3 regions of the Sphingomonas sp. VDB2 genome follow, and region 3 is predicted to be linked to each of the others. Evidence: riboswitches for the same ligand, from Rfam matches in the RefSeq annotation. Region 3 holds a riboswitch; each other region holds the start of a gene.

Evidence for each region. A riboswitch is a leader RNA that binds a small molecule or an ion and turns the genes downstream of it on or off. The one in region 3 is predicted to bind cobalamin.
Region 1: linked by a shared signal. The riboswitch ahead of ABT375_RS21760 (TonB-dependent receptor plug domain-containing protein) and the one ahead of ABT375_RS16345 (TonB-dependent receptor plug domain-containing protein) in region 3 are both predicted to bind cobalamin.
Region 2: linked by a shared signal. The riboswitch ahead of ABT375_RS19975 (CbtB domain-containing protein) and the one ahead of ABT375_RS16345 (TonB-dependent receptor plug domain-containing protein) in region 3 are both predicted to bind cobalamin.

What each region holds. Positions count from the first base shown of each region.
Region 1 is NZ_CP159616.1:729,292-735,595, reverse strand. Features, by position in the region: gene ABT375_RS21775 (PQQ-binding-like beta-propeller repeat protein) at 1-458, shown strand, start outside; gene ABT375_RS21770 (GMC family oxidoreductase) at 467-2,074, shown strand; gene ABT375_RS21765 (cobyrinate a,c-diamide synthase) at 2,180-3,487, shown strand; cobalamin riboswitch at 3,499-3,690, shown strand; gene ABT375_RS21760 (TonB-dependent receptor plug domain-containing protein) at 3,840-5,780, shown strand; gene ABT375_RS21755 (hypothetical protein) at 5,807-6,304, shown strand, end outside.
Region 2 is NZ_CP159616.1:312,245-318,548, reverse strand. Features, by position in the region: gene ABT375_RS20000 (FAD-linked oxidase C-terminal domain-containing protein) at 1-697, shown strand, start outside; gene ABT375_RS19995 (MFS transporter) at 817-2,106, shown strand; gene ABT375_RS19990 (helix-turn-helix domain-containing protein) at 2,163-2,930, shown strand; gene ABT375_RS19985 (FadR/GntR family transcriptional regulator) at 2,927-3,628, shown strand; gene ABT375_RS19980 (CbtA family protein) at 3,629-4,351, opposite strand; gene ABT375_RS19975 (CbtB domain-containing protein) at 4,361-4,570, opposite strand; adenosylcobalamin (AdoCbl) riboswitch at 4,637-4,721, opposite strand; gene ABT375_RS19970 (histidine phosphatase family protein) at 4,746-5,342, shown strand; cobalamin riboswitch at 5,406-5,659, shown strand; gene cobW (cobalamin biosynthesis protein CobW) at 5,919-6,304, shown strand, end outside.
Region 3 is NZ_CP159615.1:3,265,749-3,272,052, forward strand. Features, by position in the region: gene fdhF (formate dehydrogenase subunit alpha) at 1-680, shown strand, start outside; gene ABT375_RS16335 (formate dehydrogenase subunit delta) at 691-996, shown strand; gene fdhD (formate dehydrogenase accessory sulfurtransferase FdhD) at 1,025-1,825, shown strand; cobalamin riboswitch at 1,895-2,109, shown strand; gene ABT375_RS16345 (TonB-dependent receptor plug domain-containing protein) at 2,274-4,112, shown strand; gene ABT375_RS16350 (ABC transporter substrate-binding protein) at 4,149-4,958, opposite strand; gene ABT375_RS16355 (FecCD family ABC transporter permease) at 4,997-5,995, shown strand; gene ABT375_RS16360 (ABC transporter ATP-binding protein) at 5,989-6,304, shown strand, end outside.

The DNA of each region.
Region 1 (6,304 bases), on a different replicon from region 3:
ATTCCGCCGCCTATCGCAACGGCAATGCCAACCGCATCCTGGTGTTCAAGCTGGACGGCGGACCGGTGGCGCAGCCAACGCCGCTAACACCCGTGGAGGTGGCCTCCGCACCCCCCGCGCAAAAGCCCGGCGTGACGCCAGCGATGATCGCCAAGGGGCAGGGGCTGTTTTTCCAGAATTGCGCCATCTGCCACAGCAACCAGCTACGCTCGACTGCGCCCGACCTGCGGCGGATGCAGCCAGGCACGCATGACATGTTCAATCAGATCGTGCGGGAAGGACTGTTGCTGCCGGGCGGGATGCCACGCTGGGACGACCTGCTGGGCGTCGAGGATGCCGATGCCATCCATGCCTGGCTGATCGCCGAACAGGGGCCGTTGCGGGAGCGCGAGTTGAAGCTGAAAGCCGCCGGCAAGCCGCTCGACGCGCCCAGCGCCGCCATCATGTCCAATTTCTAGGAACGACCATGGAAGACACCGACATCATTGTCGTAGGCGGCGGTTCGGCCGGGTCCGCGATGACCGGGCGGCTGGCCGATGCGGGCCTGTCCGTCACCCTGATCGAGGCGGGCGGGACCGACCGGCATATGCGGTCGCGCATCCCCGCGCTTACCAGCGCCATCGTGCAGAATCCCGCCTATGACTGGTGCCATCAGGTCGAGCCGGACCCGTCGCTGGGTGGCCGGGCCGATATCTGGCCGGCCGGCAAGATGCTGGGCGGTGGCAGTGCGCTCAACGGCATGATGTTCATTCGCGGCCATCGCTGGGACTATGACGAATGGGCGCGGCGGGGCGCGGCGGGATGGGATTATGAATCGGTCCTGCCCTATTTCCGGCGGATGGAGGATAATGAGCGCGGCGCCGACCAGTGGCGCGGCACCGGTGGACCGATCGTGGTGTCCGAAGGGCGCGCGCGCTATCCGATTACCGACCAGTGGATCGCAGCGGCGCAGGCGGCGGGCATCCCCCGCTCGTCGGATCTGAACGGGCAGAACGCCGAGGGCGTCGACTATGTGCAGGTGTCGCAGCGAGGCGGCACACGCTGTTCCGCGGCGCGCGGCTATCTGCACGAGCGGCGCAGTGGCAAGGCGCCCACCATAATGCTGGGGGCGCAATTGCTGCGCATCCTGATCGAGGCAGGTCGCGCGGTCGGCATCGTCTATTGGCAGGACGGCGTTGAAAAGATGCTGCGTGCGCGCCATGGCGTGGTGCTGAGTGCCGGGGCGATGAACACGCCGCGCCTGCTGATGCTGTCCGGTATTGGCCCGGCCGACCATCTGCGCGCCCATGGGATAGAGGTCGTCCGCGACCTCCCCGGCGTCGGCGCCAATCTTCAGGACCATGTGGGCACCCATGTCGTGAACGAGGTGGATGTGCGGACGCTCAACAGCGACGCGCAGGGGCTGCGCGGGGCGTGGCAGGTGCTGCGCTACGCGCTGTCGCGTCGCGGCGCGCTGACCACGGCGATCGGCCACGCCCAGGCCTTCGTGAAGAGCCGGCCGGACCTGCCTGCGCCCAATCTGCAGATCAGCTTTGCCGCCTTCGCTTTCGATTTCGACGAACAGGGCCGGCTGATGCTGCGCAAGACGCCGTCGGTCTCGACCCTGGTCGGGCTTATGCGGCCCAGCCATCGCGGGCGGATCAGCCTGCGCTCGGCCGACCCTTTCGCGCCGCCGAAAATCGAACATCGGCAACTGGGCAGCGACGATGATATCGACCAGATCGTCGAGGGCATCGGCATCGCCCGCTCGATCCTGCATGAGACACCGATTGCGACACATATAAGGGGGGAGCTACGCCCCGGCTCGGGGCTGACCGACCCGGAACAGTTGCGCGCCTACGTGCGCATGGCATCGATCCCACTATATCACCCGGTCGGCACGGCCAGGATGGGCGCGCGCGACGATGCGTTGGCGGTGGTCGACGCCGATCTGGCCGTCATCGGCGTCGAGGGGCTGTGGGTCGCCGACGCCTCGGTCATGCCCAGCCTTCCCGCCGGCAATACCAACGCCACCGCGATCATGATCGGCGACAAGGGCGCGGATCACCTGCTGAGGCGCCTCCGCCGCAATTGACGCGCTGGCGGCGCGGGGCCTGCTTTGCCACAAGGCGGGCATGACACCGAATCGCGCCGCCCTCTTCGTGGATGCCATCGCCCCCTTGCCGGTATGGCGCACGTCGTGACGCCGCGACTGGGCGCGGGACTGGTGATCGCCGCCCCGGCGTCGGGCGCGGGCAAGACGATGGTGACGATTGGCCTGCAACGCGCCTTCACCGATCGCGGCCTGAGCGTGCAGGGTGCCAAATGCGGACCCGACTATATCGACCCGGCCTTTCACGAAGCCGCGACCGGCCGGCCCTCGATCAACCTGGACGGTTTCGCCATGGCGCCGACCATGCTGCAGGGGCTGGCGGCGCACGTCGCTACAACTGTCCAACTCGTCGTCGCGGAAGGCGCGATGGGCCTTTATGACGGCGCGCGGGCGCCGGGTCGTTCGGGCGCGTCGGCCGATGTGGCGCGGCTGCTGGGCTGGCCGATGCTGCTGGTCGTCGATGCCCGCGCAGCGGCGCAGACGGTGGCGGCAGTGGCGCATGGCTGCGCGACTTTTCCCGGCGCGCCGGCCATCGCCGGAGTGATCGCCAACAAGGTGGCCAGCACGCGCCATGTCCGCATGATCGAGGATGGGTTCGCGCGTATCGGCCTGCCGCTGCTGGGTGCGATGGCCACGGACGAGGGATTGGCCATGCCGTCCCGCCATCTGGGACTGGTGCAGGCTGGCGAAACGGAGGAACTGGAACGGCGAATCGACGCGATCGCAGGGCGGGTGACGGCGCAATGCGATCTGGATGCGATCCAGGCGGCGGCCGGCGCTACGACAGACGTGCCGGCGCAACCGCCCGGCATCCGGCCACCGGGGCAGCGGATCGCCGTCGCCAGGGACGCCGCCTTCAGCTTCTTCTATCCCCATATCGTACATTGGTGGCGGTCGGCCGGCGCGGAGCTGCGCTTCTTTTCTCCGCTGGCGGACGAATCGCCGCCCGCCGATTGCGATGCCTGCTGGCTGCCCGGCGGCTATCCCGAACTCCATGCTGCGCGGATCGCGGCCAATGGCCAGTTCCTGAACGGCCTGCGCGCCTTTGCGCAGAGCCGGCCGGTGCATGGCGAATGTGGCGGCTATATGGTGCTGGGCCGCACGCTGGAGGATGGCGACGGCGTCGTCCACCCGATGGCGGGCCTGTTGCCGATGGATACCAGTTTTGCGCGCAGGCGCCGAACATTGGGCTATCGCAGCGCGCGGCTGCGGCACGGCACCAGCTTCGCCTCTGTCGGGCAACTGTTGCTGGGTCATGAGTTCCATTATGCCAGCATCACCGCCAGCGAGGGCGAGCCGCTGGCCGACATGGCCGATGCGGAGGGGCAGGCCCTTCCTCCGGCGGGCCACCGCGCGGGCCAGGTGACCGGTGGCTTCTTCCACTTGATCGCCTGATCCAAGTCGATTAGGGCGGCTGCGCGTCAGGTTCCCCGCAAGGGGATCAAAAGGGAACGGGGTTAAAGACCCCGGCTGCCCCTGCAACTGTGAGCGGCGAGCCATCGAGGCACAAGCCATTGGAATCGATGATTCCGAGAAGGCGCTTCGAATACGGCATTGACCCGCAAGCCAGGAGACCTGCCTGTCGCGGTCGTTCTTCGTCCGGACAGGGTGTGCCGGTCGAACGAGGATATCCTCGCGCAACGACAAGCTGACCGTGCGGGTTCGCACGGTGGCGATGTCGTGCGCGCGTGCGCCCTGCATCGCCACCGCGTCGCGTCCGCCCGGTCCTGTCAACGACTGGGGGATTATGATGCATTGGATTTCAAAGAGCGGCCTTCTGCTTCTGGCGGGCCTGTCGACGCCGGCCTTGGCCGATGATGCGGGCGAGGTGATCGTGACCGCGCTGCGCCAGCCGCAGGCCATCGAACAGGTGGCGTCGAGCATAACCATCATCGACAAGCCGGCAATCGACGCCGCACAGGCGCTGGCGGTGTCCGACCTGCTGATCCGCACGCCGGGCGTCAGCTTCACCCGCAATGGCGGCTATGGCACGGCGACCTCGATCCGCATTCGCGGCGCGGAGGCCGACCAGACCGTGCTGGTCATCGACGGCGTGAAGCTGGCCGATCCGTCCTCGACCGGCGGCGGCTATAATTTCGCGACGCTGATGACCGGCGCCATCGACCGGATCGAGATATTGCGCGGTCCACAGTCGATCCTCTGGGGCAGCCAGGCGATCGGTGGCGTGGTGAACATCGTCACCGCACGGGCCGAACGCCCGATCGAAGGCAGCTTCGATATCGAGGCGGGATCGCGCGATACCGTCAGCGCCCGCGCTGCGCTGGGCGGCCGACAGGGCGCGATCGACTGGCAGGTCGCGGGCAGCCGCTTCACGACGGAGGGCATCTCGGCGATCAGCCCGCGCTTTGGCGCCAAGGAGAAGGACGGCTACACCAACGGCACGCTCAACGGGCGTCTGGGCGTCGCGCTGGCGCCGGGCGTGTCGATCGCTATGCGCGGCTATTATGCCAAGGGGCGCACCGACATCGACAGCGCCGGGGCCATTCCCGATAGTCCGGAATATTCGGAAGTGGAGGAATGGATCGGCTATGCCGGCCTGAACGCCGACCTGTTCGGCGGTGCGCTGCGCAATCGCCTGTCCTTCAGCCGCAGCGAGACGCTACGCGACAACGTCAACCCCGCCCGCAAACTGCGCCAGACCAGTTTCACCGCCAGAGGCGAGACGAAGCGCTACGAATATCAGGGCGTGCTCACCATCGCGCAGGGCTGGACCGCGACCTTCGGCGCGGAGCGCGAGGAGCAGCGGATGCGCACGGCTTCGCCTTCCGATAGTTTGGCTGCCTACGCCACGACCCGCGGGTCTGCTGATATCGACAGCCTCTATGCCCAACTGAGCGTCGAGCCGCTGGCCGGCCTGACCGTCAATGGTGGAGTGCGCTACGATCATCATTCGACCTTTGGCGGCAACACGGTCTTCGGCGCGGGCGCAGCCTGGGCGCTGGTCAAGGACCGCACGATCCTGCGGGCGAGCTATGGCGAGGGCTTCAAGGCGCCGACGCTCTACCAGCTCTACAGCGATTATGGGAACACCGCCCTGGTGCCTGAAAAGGCGCATGGCTGGGATGCCGGCATCGAACAGCATCTGTTCGACCATGCGCTGATCCTGTCGGCGACCTGGTTCGATCGCAGCACCGACAATCTCATCACCTATAATGGCTGTCCGACGACCAACCGGCCGCCGCTCTGCTATGCGCCGGGCACGACGGCACCGCGCTTTGGCTATTATGCCAATGTCCAGCGCAGCGAGGCGCACGGGCTGGAACTGGCCGGCGTCGCCCATGCCGGTCGGCTGACGATCGACGGCAATTATAGCTGGGTGTCCGCGGAGGATCGGTCGCCGGGCCTGAACTATGGCAACCAACTGGCGCGGCGACCGCGCCATGCGGCCAATGCGACAGCGCGGTACGACTGGGCGTTCGGCCTGAGCACCGCCGTGGCGGTGCGCTGGTCGGGCAAGGCGCTCGACACCGCGCGCACCAGCGCCACGGTCGCGCCACTGGTCAATGCGGCCTACACGCTGGTGGATCTGCGTGCCGAAATGCCGGTGATGGGCAAGCTGACGCTATTCGGCAGGGTCGAAAATCTGTTCGACGAATATTATGAAACCGCGCGGCGCTACGGTCAATTGGGCCGCAGCATTCATGCTGGCCTGCGGGCGCGGTTCTGATCCCCCCTGACAAGGAGCGTATGACCATGGACAGCCTGTCCCCTGCCGCCGCCCGCCATCTCTGGATCGGATTGATGACGCTGGCCAGCACCATAACCACTCTGGCGCTGGCCTGCGCCACGCCTTTCCCCGCCCTGGCCGCCCTGGCCGCGTTGCATGTCCGCCGGCAGGACGGCATCATTCTGATGCTCGCGGCCTGGGCGGTGTCGCAGGGGGTGGGCTATTGCCAGCTGGGTTATGAAACGACTGTGGAGAATGGCGTCTGGGCCGGGACCATGGCGCTGGCGGCCATCGCGTCGCTGCTCGGCGCGGATGGTGCGGTGCGCCTGTTGCCGCACGCGCATCCGGCGGTGCGGCTGGTCGCGGCCTATGGAGCAGCGTTCGCTACGTTCAAGCTGGCCGTCCTGGCGGGCGCATGGGCGCTCGATTCCGGCTGGGCGGCCTTCGCGCCGGATGTAATGGCGCGGCAATTCGGGCGCTACGCCATGATCCTAGCCGGCCTGCTGGCGTTGCAGCATCTGGCC
Region 2 (6,304 bases), on a different replicon from region 3:
GAGTCTGGAAGGGGCGGTGGATACGGTGGTGCAGTCGATCCAGATCGGCGTGCCGCTGGCGCGGGTCGAGATATTGGACGACGCGCAGATGCGCGCGGTCAATCGCTGGTCGAAACTCGACTATCCCGAACAGACCACGCTCTTCTTCGAATTTCACGGCTCGCCATCCTATGTCGAGGAACAGGTGCGCACGGTGGAGGAGATCGCCGCGATGCACGGCGGCGGGCAATTTCGCTGGTCGAACCTGCCGGAGGAACGCTCCAGATTGTGGAAGGCGCGACACGAGGCCTATTATGCCGCGGTCAACCAGCGTCCCGGCGCGATCGGTTGGGCGACGGACGTATGCGTGCCGATCAGTCGCCTCGCCGAATGCATCACCCGGACCAAGGCGGACCTGGCGACCGCCAGCGTGCCGGGTACGATATTGGGCCATGTCGGCGACGGCAATTTCCACGTCATCTTCTCGATCGACCCCAACGCACCGGCGGAAATGGCAGAGGTGGAGGCGCTCAACCAGCGGCTGGTGGACCGGGCGCTGGCGATGGACGGCACCTGCACCGGCGAACATGGCATCGGCATCGGCAAGCAGCATTGCCTGGTCGAGGAACTGGGCGAGGCGGTCGATCTGATGCGCGTCATCAAGCGCGCGATCGACCCAAAGAACCTGTTCAATCCGGGCAAGATTTTCACCCTTTGACATCACGCCGTTTAGCCGGGGGGCTAAACTGTCCGGCCGCGTCGACTCCCCTTGGCGCGGCCGGGCATCATGACAGGGGCATGGCCATGACCGGCCATGCCGCAGAAAGGCTCGTCCCGATGACCGCCACACTCACTCATTCCCCATCCTTTCTGCGCCTGTTGCCGCCGCTGCTGATCCTGGCGCTGGCAATGGCGGCCGGTTTCACCATGATGGGATCGTTCAGCATGGTGCAGGAAGGCGCCAAGGCCGAAATGGGCCTGAGCGATTTTCAATTGTCGCTCGTGCAGGGCGTGGCCGCCGCGGTGCCACTGCTGCTCTTTTCCATGCCGATCGGGTTATTGGTCGATCGCACCAATCGTCTGCGCCTGCTCATCTGTCTGGCGCTGATCTGGACGATGGGCACCCTTTTGACCGCTGTGGCGCAGAGCGTCTCCACCCTGTTCATGGCGCGAATGCTCGCCGGGATCGGCACTACCGGCGCTTTGACGGCGGCGCTGTCGCTCTGCGCCGACCTGTGCCCGCCGCACCAGCGGGGTAGGGCGCTGCTGGTCGTGACCCTGGGCAAGGCGCTGGGGCAGGCGGGGGCGTTTGCGCTGGCGGGCTGGCTGCTTAGCGTGTTCCTACATCCAGCCGCCGACACGCTTTTCGCTGGCGTCACCCCCTGGCGCGCCACCCATTTCGCGCTTGCGGCGATCAGCGCTGCGCTGATCCTGCCCCTATTCCTGCTGCGCGAACCGGCGCGACGGGAGGCGGCGGCGGGCATCCATGCCCCCTGGCGCGTGGTTCTGCAGGAATTCTGGTCGCGCCGCGCCTTTCTTGGCCCGCTGTTCGTAGGCCAGGTCAGCGTGGTGATGGCCGATGCGGCGGCCGCGATCTGGGCGTCGCCCGTCTTGTCGCGCAGCTATGGCCTGGCGCCGCCCGACTTTGCCGGCTGGATGGGCAGCCTCATATTCCTGACCGGAGTCGCAGGATCGGTGCTGGGTGGCGTGGCGGCCGATATCGGACAGAAGAGCGGGCGGCGCGGCGGCCTGCTGATCGGCGCGGTGATCGCGGCGGCGCTGGGCATCCCGGCCGCGCTCTTCCCGATCATGCCCGGAATCCCCTCCTTCGCCGTGGCGCTGGGTGCGCTGATGCTGTGCGGCACCGTCACCGGCCTGATCACATCCGTCGCGCTCACGGTATTGCTGCCTAACGAATTGCGCGGCCTGTGCATCGGCGCCTTCATCGCCATCGCCGGCCTGATCGGCTTCGGCGTCGCGCCGACATTGGTGACGGCGATCAGCGGCTTGCTCGGCGGCGAAGCGCATCTGGGCGGAGGCCTTGCGACGGTCGGCGTGTCGGTCAGCATCGTCTCGGTCACCGCCTTCTGGCGGGCTATGCGTCGCGCGCCGGACAGACCTATCTGATAGCTATTGCCAAAAGCTGTCTGATAGGTCAGTATGTGAGCAAGGAGAAGATGGCCATGGATCGAATCAGTGTGTCGCCCGAGATGATCGCGCTGGTCGGGCCAGGCATCGCCACGCTGGCCAATGATGCGGGCCTCTCCGTAGCTTTCCTGCTCGGTTTCGGCGCGGTGGGGCACTCGGCGTCGGTCCGGCTGGTCGAGCATCCCACGCTCGCCGACCTGAACGACGATCCGGGCAGCCGCCTGATCCTGCTGGTCGCGCCGGACGCCTGCGCGCGGGTGGCCGACGGGGCGGTGCCGTTCGCGCCGGGCGTTGCTTATTATCTGCCCTCGCCGCTCCGCGCGATCGCGCTCGCCATCCGCGATTGCCGCCTTCACGACGCGGCCGCCGCGCCCTATCGGCTGGCCAAGAGCATCGAACTGTTCTGCGAGCTTCTGCGCGCCGGGCGCGAAGACGGGTTCGTGCCGATCGGGCAGGATGCGCTGCTGTCGCGGGCCGACAGCGAAAGGCTGCTGACGGCGCGGCGCATGATCGAGGATCGCTGGGCGGAAAAGCTGACGCTGGACGGCATCGCCCGCGCCTGCGGCCTCAACCGCGCCAAGCTGACCCGCGGCTTCCGCGACATGTTCGGCAGTTCGGTCGCCGACGCCATCACGGCGCAGCGGCTCGACCGGGCGGGGGAAATGCTGGTGGCGACCGAATTGCCGGTGTCGTCGATCGGCTATCGTTGCGGCTATCTCAACAATGCCAGCTTCACCCGCGCCTTCGCCCGCCATTTCGGCGTCGCGCCGACGCTGTATCGTGCGGAGCGACTGGCGGCATGACCAGCCGGGCGATCGACGATGGCGGGTCGCTGGTCGAACGCGCCATCCAGGCCGTGCGCGACCATATCCGCGCCCATAGCCTGCGGGTCGGCGACACGCTGCCGGGCGAAGGCGCCTTCGCCACCAGCCTGGGGGTTAGCCGCGCGGTGATGCGGGAAGCCTTTGGAGCGCTTGCCGCCTTGCACCTGATCGACGTTGGCAATGGCCGCCGCGCGCGGGTCGGGGCCATCGATGGATCGGTGATGGGGGCTTCGCTCGACCATGCGGTATCGACCGAGCAGGTCAGCGTCGCCGATGTGTGGGACGTGCGGCGCACGCTCGAACTGCGGATCGCCGCGCTTGCCGCGCAGCGCCGCACCGACGCGCAGGCTGCCGAGATTTTGGCCATAGCGCAGGCGATGGCGCAGGAGTGCGACGACATGGCGCAGGTGACCCGGCTCGATATCGCGCTCCACAATGCGATTGCCGAAGCGGCGTCGAACCTGCTCTTCGCGCAGATCATGCGGTCCTTCGCGCCGCTGATGGAAACGGCGGTGCCGCGCGCCTGGGAAACCCGCCGGACCGATACCCAGCGGCAGGACATCATCGCCTGTCACCTCGACCTGGCGCAGGCGATCGTCGACCGCGACCCCACCGCCGCCGCCGCCGCGATCGACCGCCATTTCGATACGTCTATCGGCCAGATGCTGGCGACATGATTATCGGCGAATCATGACCCGTTCCGCCGACAGGCCGAAGACGATCCCGATCGTGGCCCACAGGATCAGTTGGGTCGCGATCGAGGCGAGGCGGAAATGCCAGAGCAAGGTCGCCGGGAAATCGGCTGGTACTTCATCGACGCTGGGCAGCAGAAACTGGCCCAGCACGACCATCGCGACATAAGCCGCCATTGCGAGCAACATCGCGTCGATGCCACGACAGGATCGAGCGAGCGCGCTTCGGATCTTCGCGGCGATCACCGCGCCGCCCACCGACAGGGCGATCATGGCGAAATAGGCGGCGGTGCGCAGGCCCACAGTGTCATGCTGGCCCACGGCCGGCGGCGTCTGGGGATATTTGATCCCCGGCACGATCACGATCAGCAGAATGGCGATCCCGGCGAGCAACAGGGCGAAGCTGCGCGGGCCAATGCGGCCGAAGCGTCCATAACCATAGGCGAATATGAGTGCGAAAATGCCGCCGACCGCCGCGCCGTAAAGCGCCAGCGCGGTCAGGAGGCCCGCGCCCTTCTGCGTCGCCCGGCTTACCAGCTCCTCTTCCTGCCCATTCGCAGGTGTGTCCGCATGATGCGCCGCATGGACATGCTCATAGCCAATGGCGAGATCGATCTGGGGCTCCGCGATCACGCGCGCGAACATCGTCGCGACGAGGGCCGCGAGAATGCCGGCCAGCATTCCGCGCCACAAAAGACTTTTGGTCATCGCCGGCGATCAGTGGCAGGGGAAGCCGAGCAGATGGCGCCCGTCATGGACGAATTCATGCACATACATGCCGCCGAACAAGGCGAAGGCGCCCTGTTCGGTGCTGACGAAATAGAGGAAGATGAGCGCGATCAGCGTGCCGAATACGGCCCAGGGCGCGATGTCCTCGATCGGGATGGCGGAGCCACCCTGGACAGGAATGAAATGGTCGTCGAGCAGTGCGGCAGTGGTTGCCATGATCCGTACTCCTATAGGGGATTGCGCGTCCCGCGAGAGATAATATGTTCAGGAAGAAGGTCTGGCTCTCGACCTTGTACGTCGATAACAGTGGCGCGACCGCGCCGGAATCTCACCGGCTTCTTCTTCCTGATGCCCGCGCTGTTTAGGGTGCGCGATGGCGCGACGTCAACATCTCCCGGAGGTTCCGCTGGCTACATCCCTCCTTCTCCTATGCGCGGCGTCCACGCCGTCCAGCCGGATCGGCGGCTTTCCGGCGCTGGACGAGGGCCTGGACGCACGCGGCGCGCATGATGCCGCCGCCTGCCGCCTGCCGCCGGGTTTCGACAACCATGTCCTTTGCAGCCCGTCCCGCGCCGCCGCGCAGACTGCCCAGGCGATGGGGCTGGACGCCTCGGTCGAGGTCGCGTTGGTGGACATGGATGCCGGGCGCTGGTCGGGCCGGTCGTTTGCCGACCTTTTCGCCGCCGAACCGGCCGCCCTGTCCGACTGGATCGCCGATCCGACGCAGGGCACCGCGGATGGTGAGACCATGGAATCGGTGCGACAGCGGGTAGGCGGCTGGCTGGACGGAATCGCGCAGTCGCCCGGATGCGTCTGCGCCATCAGCCATGCCATGACGATCCGCGCCGCGCTGGCGCACGCGCTGGGCTTTCCGCTCGTGACGACGCCTGCCATCGACATTGCGCCGCTATCCGCCGTTCGCCTGTCCTTCAACCGCATCTGGCGGCTTCAGGCGATCGCACCGCACTGAGGGCTTGCGGACGGCCCCGGCAGCCGGTATCGCCGACCGCATCCGGGGAGCCGCAAGCCCCCTTCGATGACTGATCGCGCCGGTTCCCCGCAAGGGGATTAAAATGGGAAGGCGGTGCGGGTGGCGGTCCCTCGACGAGGGCGCTCATCCAAATCCGCAGCTGTCCCTGCAACTGTAAGCGGCGAGCGCGATGCACATCGCTCCCTTTCCAGGGGAGCAGCCACTGGGCCGGACGCTAAATCCTGCGAGGCCTGGGAAGGCGTGCATCAAGCGATGACCCGCGAGCCAGGAGACCTGCCGGCGTCTGGTCGCTCTTGCTTTGGTCCAGGGGATGGCCGGGGCACGGTGAACGCCGTCTGAGCGACGAACCCATGTGGCTGGGGCCGCATCGGTGCGCGCTGACGGGCTCCATGCGCCTGCTCGTCGCCGCGCATCGACCGTTCGTTCGCGTCCGGCACGCCCCCGCCCGAGATATCGCTCAGGTGCAGCGGGGGTAGACATGGCCATTATCAGGCTCGGCGATGCCGATCGCCCCTTCGCGCGCATGAATCCCATGGCGCTTGAAGGAGAAGAAGCGTGAGCAAGATCCCGACCACCGTCATCACAGGCTTTCTGGGGGCGGGCAAGACGACGTTGATCCGGCACCTGCTGCACAATGCCAAGGGCCGCAGGCTGGCGCTGATCGTCAACGAGTTCGGCGATGTCGGCGTGGACGGCGCGCTGCTGCGCGGATGCAATGACGAGGCGTGCCCGGAGGACGATATCGTCGAACTGGCCAATGGCTGCATCTGCTGCACCGTGGCCGACGATTTCCTGCCGACCATGCTCAAGCTGCTCGACCGCGCCAATCCGCCAGACCATATCATCATCGAAACGTCCGGCCTGGCGCTGCCCAAGCCGCTGGTGAAGGCGTTCCAGTGGCCCGAAATCCGCACCCGCGCGACCGTGGATGGCGTCGTGGC
Region 3 (6,304 bases):
TGGTGGCCAACGCCATGGACTTGGGCTGGACCTATGGCCACCCGTCCGAAATCATGGATGAGATCGCCGCGCTCACGCCTACCTTCGCCGGCGTCCATTATGACCGGCTGGAGGCGGAAGGATCGCTGCAATGGCCGGCCAACGACGCCGCGCCCGACGGCACGCCAACCATGCATATCGACGGCTTCGTGCGGGGGAAGGGCAAGTTCGTCGTCACCGACTATGTGCCGACCGACGAGAAGACCGGGCCGCGCTTCCCGTTGCTGCTGACGACCGGGCGCATTTTGAGCCACTATAATGTCGGCGCGCAGACGCGGCGGACCGCCAATACGGCGTGGCATCCGGAAGATCGGCTGGAAATGCATCCGAGCGATGCGGACAATCGCGGCCTGAAGGATGGCGACTGGGTGACGCTGCGCAGCCGGGCGGGGGAGACCACCCTGCGTGCGCTCATCACCGAGCGGGTCGCGCCGGGTGTGGTCTATACGACCTTCCACCATCCCGAGACGCAGGCGAACGTCATCACCACCGACTATTCGGACTGGGCCACCAATTGCCCGGAATATAAGGTGACGGCGGTGCAGGTGATGGCGTCGAACGGGCCGAGCGACTGGCAGCAGGATTATGCGCAGCAGGCCCGGACCAGCCGCCGCATCGCGCCGCTGGAAGCGGCCGAATAGGATGACGGACATGAGCGACGACACCCATGTCATGTCCACCACGGACCGGCTGGTCTATATGGCGCACCAGATCGCCCGCAACATGGCGATGATGGGCGAGGCGAAGGCGACGGAAGCGCTGGCCGAGCATCTGACCCGCTTCTGGGATCCGCGGATGAAGGCGCAGATCATCGCCATCGCGCAGGACCAGCCCGAGCGCCTGTCGCCGATGGTCGCCGCCGCCGTCGCGCGCATGGCGCAGGGCAGGCCGGCGCCCGCTGTCGATGCGGCGCAATTCAACGCGGTGGACGAGGCCGGGCATTGCGACGCCGGTTGAGCGGCACGCCGTCCATCGCTACGCCGTGATGATGGATGATGCCGCCGCCCGCCCGCTGACTTTCGATCGCCTGACCCCGGACGGCGGGACGCAGGCGATCGACCGCGCGCTGGCCGACGAGGTGCCGGTCGCGGTCGAATTTAACGGCATCGGCTATGCGGTGCTGATGGCGACGCCCACCGACATTGGCGACCTGGTGTTGGGCTTTGCGTTGGGCGAGCGGCTGATCGGGCCGGGCGACGCGGCGTTCGATGTCGATACCCATCGGACCGGACAGGGCATCGTCGCCCGCGCGACCTTGCCGCAGGACCGCACCGATGCCCTGCTGGAGCGGGTACGGCATCGCGCGTCCGAATCCTCCTGCGGCATATGCGGGATCGAGAATCTGGAGCAGGCGATCCGGCCGCTGCCGCGCGTGGCGACGACGTCGCGGGCGGACCGCGCCGCCATCTTTCGCGCGCTGGCGGCGCTGCACGATCACCAGCCGTTGAACGCGGCGACCGGCGCGGCCCATGCCGCGGCCTGGGTCGGGGCGGACGGGGCCGTCCGGCTGGCGCGCGAGGATGTCGGCCGGCACAATGCGTTCGACAAGCTGATCGGGGCGATGGCGCGGGCTGGCGCGGCCTGGGACGGCGGTTTTGCGCTGCTGTCGTCGCGCTGTTCCTATGAACTGGTGGAGAAGGCGGTGCTGAGCCAATGCCCGTTGCTCGTCACCATTTCCGCGCCGACCCGGCTGGCGGCGGCCCGCGCGGAAGAGGCCGGCTTGCCGCTGGTCGTGCTGGCGCGGCGGGACGCCATGTTGCTGCGGAGCAACAGGCCGTTGGCTTAAACCCGGTGCCGCTTGGCATCGCATCCGCTTTCCCTTAGAGCGCGCGGCGTGGGGGCGGCTTGGCTTCCCCTGCGAGATGATCGCGCCGGTGCCCGGCAACGGGCTTAATCGGGAATGCGGTGCGGGCGTGCGAGCGCCCAATTCCGTGGCTGTCCCTGCAACTGTAAGCGGATAGTGCGATGCATATGGTCGAAAGACCGGCCACTGGACCCATGTCCGGGAAGGCTATGCATCCGTGCTGCGACCCGCGAGCCAGGAGACCTGCCGGCGCTTGGTCGCTCTTGCTTTGGTCCAGGGGATGGCCGGGGCACGGTGGTTTTTCCGTCGAGCGACGCCATGCGGCCGGGGCCGCATCGGGTTGTGGACGGGATATGGCGCCATCCCTTGCTTCCGCCCGACCGCATTGCGGACGCCCCAGCCCAAGTCGCACCGGCGCCGGGGGGTATATATGTTGAAAACAGGCATTTCTCTGGTGGCGCTGATCGTGGCGACGCCGGTATGGGCGCAGGATGACGAGATCGTCGTCACCGCCACGGGCATTGCGCAGTCGCGCGACGAGGTCGGCCAGGCGATCACCGTGATCGACGCGGAGACGATCAAGACGCGGCAGGCGATCGATGTGGTCGATTTGCTGGCGACGACGCCGGGCGTGCGCTTCAACCGCAACGGATCGACCGGCGGCGTGACCGGCGTGTCGCTGCGCGGCGCGGAGACGACGCAGACTTTGGTGCTGATCGACGGGGTGAAGGTCAACGATCCCAGCGGCATCGGCGACGGCTATGATTTCGGCCCGCTGCTGACCGGCAATATCCAGCGGATCGAAATATTGCGCGGCTCCAACTCGGTGGTCCATGGCAGCCAGGCGATCGGTGGCGTGGTCAACCTGATGACCGGCGTGCCGGCCGAGGGCTTCGGCGCGAACGCATCGGTGGATTATGGCTATAGCGACACGCTGAGCGCCAAGGCGGACGTGTCGGGCACCAGCGGCATCGCCGCGGGCGGCGTAGGCGCGGCCTATTTCCGCACCGACGGCATTTCGTCGGCCGCAGGCGGTACGGAGCGCGACGGGACCGAGAATATCGCGACCAACGCCAGGCTGAAGCTCAACTTCACCGATATGCTGAGCCTGGACCTGCGCGGCTATTATATCCATGCCGACCTCGATTATGACAGCTTCTTCGGCGCACCCGCCGACAGCAGCGACGTCAGCAAGCTCGACCAATATGTCGGCTATGCGGGCCTCAATCTGGCGCTGCTGGATGGCAAGCTGACCAACCGCGCCGCCGTCACCTGGATGCGCAACGATCGCGACTATTATTTCGTGCGCGGCACCGACCCAGACTATGGCTATTCGGGCACCAACCTGCGCTTCGAATATGAAGGCGTCTACGCGCCGGTCGACCAGGCCAAGCTGCTGTTCGGCTATGAGCATGAGCGGCCGGATTATGATTTCTTCGGCTTCGGTTCGACCGCCAGCGCGAAGATCAACATCGACAGCGTCTATGGGCTGGCGATCGTCAAGCCCTTCACGGGTCTGGCCGTGACCGGTGGCGTGCGCCATGACGACCATAGCCAGTTTGGCGGCGCGACGACCTTCGGCGCGAACGCCAACTATTCGCCCAATGGCGGCGCGACCAATGTGCGGTTGAGCTATGGCGAAGGCTTCAAGGCGCCGTCGCTCTATCAACTGTACGACAGCTTTAGCGGCAATGCGGCGCTGCGCCCTGAACGGTCCAAAAGCTATGATGTCGGGTTCGACCAGAGCCTGGACGGTGGTCGGGCGATGTTGTCGGTCACCGCTTTCCGCCGGGATACGCGCAACCAGATCAATTATGACAACGCCACCTTCACCTATGGCAATCTGGACCGCACCCGCGCCAAGGGCGTGGAAGCGTCGATCGCGCTGAAGCCGGTCGATGCGCTGACCGTCACCGGCAGCTACAGCTATGTCGATGCGCGCGACCGGTCGGCGGGATCGGCGACCTATGGCAATCGCCTGGCCCGCCGCGCCGCCAATGCGGTGAGCGTGTCGGCCGACTATGTCTGGTCGTTCGGCCTGTCGACCGGCGCGACGGTCACGATGGTGGGCGACAGCTTCGACAATGCGGCGAATACGCGGCGGCTGGACGGCTATGCGCTGGCCGGGGTGCGGGCCTCGATGCCGCTGGGCGCGCATCTGGAAGTCTATGGTCGCATCGACAATCTGTTCGATGAGACGTACCAGACGGCCTATGGCTATGGCTCCTATGGCCGCGCTGCCTATGGCGGCGTGCGTGTCCGCTTCTGATCGACAGGCAAGGGGGCGGGCGTGATGCCTGCCCCTTCAGCGCGGCGCGTTCAGTCGCGCCGTGATGGTGCGCGCCGCCTGCACATAGGCGGGGCCGCCGCACACGGTCCAGCTTTGCGGCAGGCTGATGCGCGGAACGGCGGCGAGCGCGGGATGGTGCAGCATTTCGGTGCCCTGATCGACCACGCGGTCGGTGGCGCTTTCCACGATCAGCCAGTCGGGCCGCGCCGCCACCATTTCTTCCAGCGGCACTTGCGCCAGCGGCGGTTTGCCGAGTTTGGCGGCGAGGTTGGTGAGGCCGACGCGGCGCATCAGATCATCGATCAGCGTGCCGGTGCCGGTCATATAGCCGCGCCGCTGATAATAGGCCGCGACGCCGCCACGCCTGGGACGGGGCAGGGCGGCGAGATCGCGATTCATGGCCGCGATCAGCGCCTCGCCGCGATCGACATGGCCGGTCGCGCGCGCCACCTGCCTGATCTGGTCGAGGATCGCGCCATAGCTGTCGGCGCTGGCGAGTCCGAGCGTGCGCCACTGGCCCGGCGGCGCGCCCGCCACCGCATTCGGGCCGATCGGGAAACCCAGGATCAGGTCGGGGCGGATCGCCAGCACTTCCTCCGCGGGGCGGCGCAGCGTGCGAAAACCGCGCGCCCTGGTCGCCGCAGCGGACAGTTCGCGATCGCGCGCATTGCTGCTGAGCGCGGCAATCTGAGCGGGATCGGCGAGGGCGAGCAGATATTGGTCGGCGCAGACGTTGAGCGAGACGATGCGGCGCGGCGCCGTGGGGGCGGCAGCGCCGGTCAGTGCGATCAGCGCGGTCGCCGCCAGAAATATCCTGCTGGTCATGCCCATCGCCTTATCAAGCATGGGCAAGGAGGCAAGCCATGACCGTGCGCCGTCATCATCCGTTGCTGATCCCCGGCCTGCTGCTGCTGGTCGTGGCGGCGGCGTTCGGATCGGTCCTGCTGGGCGCGGTGGCGATCAGTCCGGGGCGGATCGGCGCGGTGCTGACCGGCGGGGGAGACGATGTCGCCCGCACCATCGTGCTGGATCTGCGCCTGCCGCGGATGCTGCTGGGCCTGATCGTCGGCGCGATGCTGGGCGTGGCCGGCGCCGCGTTGCAAGGCTATCTGCGTAATCCGCTGGCCGAACCGTCGGTGCTGGGCGCGTCCAATGCGGCGGCGCTGGGGGCGGTCTGCGCGCTCTATTTCGGGCTGGCGCAGCTGCATCCGATGGTGCTGCCGCTGCTGGCCATATTGACCGGACTGGTCGCCATCCTGACCCTGTTCGCGCTGTCGGGCACGGTGGAAAGCCCGCTGACGCTGATCCTGGCCGGCATCGCCGTGGCGACGCTGGCGGGGGCGGGGATCAGCCTGGCGCTCAACCTGTCGCCCAATCCCTTCGCTGCGATGGAAATCATGAGCTGGCTGATGGGGAGTCTGGAAAATCGCAGCTACGCCCATGTCTGGATCGCGCTGCCCTGCGTCGTCTTGGGCGCGGCGCTGCTGATCGCGGACGGGCGGACGCTGGACGCGCTGACCTTGGGCGAGGATGGCGCGCAGGCGCTGGGCGTCAACCTGTCGGCTGCGCGGCTGCGCATGATGCTGGGCGTGGCGATCGGCGTAGGCGGCGCGGTCGCGGTGTCGGGATCGATCGGCTTCGTCGGGTTGATCGTGCCGCATCTGGTCCGGCCGCTGACCGACCGGTCGCCCTCGGCGGTGCTGCTGCCTTCGCTGCTGGGCGGCGCGGCGCTGCTGACGCTGGCGGATATCGGGGTCAGGCTGATCCCGACGAACAACGAATTGAAACTGGGGGTGGTGACGGCGCTGCTGGGCGTGCCGGTCTTCCTGGTCCATCTGATACGGGAGCGGCGGCTATGGTGACGATATCGGCGCAGGGGCTGACGGTGCGGCTGGGTCGCCACGCGGCGGTGCGCGACGTGGACGTGACGCTGGAACCGGGCGCGCTGGTCGGCGTGGTCGGTCCCAATGGCGCGGGCAAATCGACGCTGATCCGTGCGTTGCTGGGACTGGTGTCGCCGCAGGCGGGGCGAGTGCTGATCGACGGGCAGGACGGGAAGCGGCTCGACCGGCAGGCGATCGCGCGCGCCGTCGCCTATCTGCCGCAGGGCCAGACGCTGCACTGGCCGCTCAGCGTCGAGCGGCTGGTGGCGCTGGGGCGGCTGCCGCATC